DNA from 2 places in the Streptomyces sp. NPDC058653 genome. Region 2 is predicted to be linked to the other one. Evidence: riboswitches for the same ligand, from Rfam matches in the RefSeq annotation. Region 2 holds a riboswitch; the other holds the start of a gene.
What was found. A riboswitch is a leader RNA that binds a small molecule or an ion and turns the genes downstream of it on or off. The one in region 2 is predicted to bind glycine.
Positions count from the first base shown of each region.

Region 1: linked by a shared signal. The riboswitch ahead of gcvP (aminomethyl-transferring glycine dehydrogenase) and the one ahead of gcvT (glycine cleavage system aminomethyltransferase GcvT) in region 2 are both predicted to bind glycine.

Region 1 covers NZ_JBHXRM010000029.1:10,214-12,594, forward strand. Annotated here, with positions in the region: gene ACFWU9_RS23545 (DNA polymerase IV) at 1-234, shown strand, start outside; partial or broken gene ACFWU9_RS23550 (PRC-barrel domain-containing protein) at 324-698, opposite strand; glycine riboswitch at 811-907, shown strand; gene gcvP (aminomethyl-transferring glycine dehydrogenase) at 1,088-2,381, shown strand, end outside.
Region 2 covers NZ_JBHXRM010000085.1:1,828-4,208, reverse strand. Annotated here, with positions in the region: gene ACFWU9_RS36045 (AAA family ATPase) at 116-790, opposite strand; glycine riboswitch at 994-1,091, shown strand; gene gcvT (glycine cleavage system aminomethyltransferase GcvT) at 1,252-2,381, shown strand, end outside.

The DNA of each region.
Region 1 (2,381 bases), on a different contig from region 2:
GTCACCGAGAGGCACTGGCCGGCGGGGCACGACGTGCGGCATACGGAGTTCGGCGCGGGGTGGGTGCAGGGGAGTGGGGTGGGGCGGGTCACCGTACGGTTCGAGGAGCCCACGTCGGCCGTGCCCGGGCGGGTGCGGACCTTCCGTACGGACGATCCCGATCTGGAGCTCTCGGAACCGCTGCCCCTGGTCGCGGCGGCGCCGGACCCGGCGGAGACCGAGACGGAGGGCTAGGGCCTGGGCGGGTCGGCCGGGTTCCGCCGGTGGCCGGATTCTTCCCGGTCCTCGGAGCGGTCCTCGGAGCGGTCGTCCGCGCGGGCGTCGTCGTCGCGGCCCGCCACCTGGCCGAAGTCGCGGTCGGCCGGGCGCTCGGGGGCCGCGGGCTCCGGCAGGGCCAGCCGGTAGTGGTGGTAGAGCTGGATCTCCTGGTCGGGGGAGAGATGGCGGCCGACCCCGAAGTCCGGTGCGTCCTTGATCAGCCCGCGCTCGTAGGGGATGTGCAGGGACTCGTCGCGGTAGGTGCTGGGCGCCAGGGGCACGAACGCGTCCCGGCTGAAGAGCCCGGTCCGCACCGCCGCCCACTCCGGCACACCGGTGGCATCGTCCAGATACACCTCGTCGACGGTACCGATCTTGTGCCCGTCGCGGTCGTACGCCTTGCGGCCGATCAGGCTGCGCGGATCGATGTCGGTCTGCACGGTCCCTCCAACTGGTCGCACATGCTCCCTCACTCTAAGAAAGGGCACATCGGGGGTATCGGCCACTCGAAGGCCCTGGCGGGAACTCGCTGGTAGGCTGGCCAGTGGCTGTAGACCCCATGCGGGAGAGCGTCCGGCGAGAGTGCCGGAGGCGCCGAAGGAGCAAATCCTCCCCGGAAACTCTCAGGCCCCCGTACCGCATGGACGAGGTCACTCTGGAAAGCAGAGCAGGTGTCGGACGGCATCCGCTCTCACCGACGGTGAAAGTCGGCCTGTCTCTCGCGGCGGTCCGGTGAAACTCTCAGGTTGATGTGACAGAGGGGGAGGCCGTCCGGGCACCTGTGTATCGGTGCCCCTCGCAGGTCGCGCCAGACCAGGAGGCCTCCCGTATGACAGCCCATCGCACACCCCTCTCGCAGTTGGAGCGAGGAATTCCGTTCGAGCAGCGCCATGTCGGACCCGACACGGCCGCTCAGGCGAAGATGCTCGCGCAGGTCGGCTACGGCTCCCTCGACGAGCTGACCGCCGCCGCCGTGCCCGACGTGATCAAGAGCGCCGAGGCACTGGCTCTGCCCGCCGCGCGCACCGAGGCGGAGGTGCTGGCCGAGCTGCGGTCCCTCGCGGAGCGCAACCAGGTCCTCGCGCCGATGATCGGCCTCGGCTACTACGGCACGTTCACGCCGCCGGTGATCCTCCGCAACGTGATGGAGAATCCCGCCTGGTACACCGCGTACACGCCGTACCAGCCCGAGATCTCCCAGGGCCGCCTGGAGGCCCTGCTCAACTTCCAGACCGTGGTGGCCGATCTGACCGGTCTGCCGACCTCGGGAGCCTCCCTGCTGGACGAGGGCACGGCCGCCGCCGAGGCCATGGCGCTCGCCCGCCGGGTCGGCAAGGTGAAGGACGGGGTCTTCCTGGTCGACGCCGACGCCCTGCCGCAGACCGTCGCGGTGATCCGCACCCGGGCCGAACCGGCTGGCGTCGACGTCCTCGTCGCCGACCTGGCCGACGGGATCCCCGCCGAGGCCGCCGAACGCGGTGTCTTCGGTGTGCTCCTCCAGTACCCGGGCGCCTCGGGCGCCGTACGGGACCTCAGGCCCGTCATCGAGCAGGCCCACGAGCTCGGAGCCGTCGTCACCGTCGCCGCCGACCTGCTGGCCCTCACGCTCCTCACCTCACCCGGTGAGCTCGGCGCGGACATCGCCGTCGGCACCACCCAGCGGTTCGGCGTCCCCATGGGCTTCGGCGGACCGCACGCCGGATACATGGCCGTACGCGAGAAGTTCGCCCGCAACCTGCCCGGACGGCTCGTCGGGGTCTCCGTGGACGCCGACGGGAACAAGGCGTACCGGCTGGCGCTCCAGACCCGCGAGCAGCACATCCGCCGCGAGAAGGCCACCAGCAACATCTGTACCGCGCAGGTGCTGCTCGCCGTGATGGCCGGGATGTACGCGGTCTACCACGGCCCCGACGGGCTGCGCGGCATCGCCGAACGCACCCACCGCTACGCGACCGTCCTCGCCGAGGGGCTGCGCGCGGGCGGCGTCGAGATCGTGCACGAGGCCTACTTCGACACACTGACCGCCCGCGTCCCGGGCCGCGCCGCCCAGGTCGTGGCCGCCGCCCGCGAGGGCGGGGTCAACCTCCACCTCGTCGACGCCGACCATGTCTCGCTCGCCTGCG
Region 2 (2,381 bases):
GCGCGTTCGCGGACGGCCTGCCCGCCCCCGCGTGACCCGGAAAACCCTAACGCCGCACGGTCGGGGCCCCGCCCCGCGCGGGGTCCCGGGTCTCCGGCGCGGGAGGCGCCCCCGTTCACGGCCTCCGGAAGTCGATCCCGAGCAGCGCCGTCGCCGCGTCGCGGTCCAGCAGGACCGCCGACGCGCAGCCCGAGGGGAGGCGGCCCGCGTCCGCGTCCGCGACCAGGCGGGAGACCGCGCGGCGATGGCGCGCGAAGGCGTAGCCGGAGACGCCGCGTCCGCGTTCGCGCTGGCCCGCGCGGGCCGTCTTCGGCGTGACGTCCAGCAGGACCAGATGGAGCCGTCTGCCGCGCCGGCGTGCCTCACGGGCCAGCCAGCGGCGGACCCAGGCCTGGGTGCCGCAGTCGTGCACCACGACGCTCCCGCCTGAGCGCAGCGCCCGCCGCAGCCCCGCGTAGTGCGCGAGGCGCACCAGCGGCCGGTAGACCGCGTACGGCAGGGGGGCCGGCAGCCGGCGGGCCCAGCGGTCGCGGGTGTCCTGCGAGTCGATCCCCCGGCCCGCCGCGGCCCGGCCGATCAGGGTGGACTTGCCGCTGCCCGGCAGCCCGGAGACGACCACCACGTCGCCGTCGCCGAACGTCAGGCGCCGGGGGCCCCGGCTCCCCCGTTCGCGCAGGTCCCGGACGACCGGCGGGACCGCCGCCAGGGATCGGCGCGGGACCGCCGCCGGCTGGGCGGGCACCCCCGCGGTCGTCGCGTACGCGCCTGCACGGGACCGCTGCAACGTCATCGCCCTCCCCCTGTCGGGTCCATCGCTCTGGTCGATGTTCCCTGCCCTTGAAGTGTAAAGAATGGGTAATACGGCACAAGCGTTTTGCTGTTCACGGCCCTGTCGGCCCCGTCCGGTCCCCCGGACGGACGAGCCCGTCGCCCTCCCTCCCCGGGGACGGCGGCGCGTGCGATGATGTGCGCGCCAACTCCATACCGGCCGTTCGAATCCGCGCGGGAGAGTCCTGGTCACCGTGGGTGCCGGGCGCCGAAGGAGCAAGTTCCTCCCTTGAATCTCTCAGGCCCAGTACCGCGCGGACGAGGCAGATCTGAAAAGCGAATCGCCGTCAGGCGCTTCCACCCAAGGTGCAAGTCACGACCTCCGTATGCGTACGTGTACGTACACGTCGTGGTGAACCTCTCAGGTTCCGATGACAGATGGGGAGGATTGTCCTCTCTGTCATGCCCCTGGGAGTCACACCTATGAGCGATACGCCCCGTACCCCCGCCCCCGGCGCGGCCGGTCCCGGCGGAGCGCGCCACACCGCGCTCGACGCCGTGCACCGCTCGCTGGGCGCCACGATGACCGACTTCGCGGGCTGGGACATGCCGCTGCGCTACGCCAGCGAGCGCGAGGAGCACCTCGCCGTCCGTACGAAGGCCGGGCTCTTCGACCTCTCCCACATGGGTGAGATCACCGTCACCGGCGCGCGGGCGGCCGAGGCGCTGGACTACGCGCTGGTCGGCAACATCGGCTCGCTCGCCGTGGGCCGCGCCCGCTACACCATGATCTGCCAGGAGGACGGCGGCATCCTGGACGACCTGATCGTGTACCGCCTCGACACGCACGGATCACCCGAGTTCATGGTCGTCGCCAACGCCTCCAACGCGCAGGTGGTGCTCGACGAGCTGACGGGCCGCGCCGCGGACTTCGACGTCGAGGTGCGGGACGACCGCGACGCGTACGCGCTGCTCGCCGTCCAGGGCCCCGAGTCGCCCGGCATCCTCGCCTCGCTCACCGACGCCGACCTGGACGGGCTCAAGTACTACGCCGGGCTGCCCGGCACCGTCGCCGGCGTGCCCGCGCTGATCGCCCGTACCGGCTACACGGGTGAGGACGGCTTCGAGCTGTTCGTCGAGCCCCGGTACGCGGAAGTGCTGTGGCGGGCCCTGACGGCCGCGGGCGCGTCCGCCGGACTCGTACCGGCCGGGCTCTCGTGCCGCGACACCCTGCGCATGGAGGCGGGGATGCCGCTGTACGGGCAGGAGCTGACCACCGGTCTCACGCCCTTCGACGCGGGCCTGGGCAGGGTCGTGAAGTTCGAGAAGGAGGGGTACTTCGTGGGCCGTACGGCGCTGGAGGCCTCCGCCGGGCGGGCCGAGAGCGCGCCGCCGCGGAGGCTGGTCGGGCTCGTCGCCGAGGGCCGCCGGGTACCGCGGGCCGGCTATCCGGTCGTGGCCGGCGGCGAGGTGGTGGGCCGGGTCACCTCGGGCGCGCCGTCGCCGACGCTGGGCCGGCCGATCGCGATGGCGTATGTGGACGCCTCGCACGCCACGGCGGGCACGGCGGGTGTCGGGGTCGACATCCGGGGCTCCGTCGAACCGTACGAGGT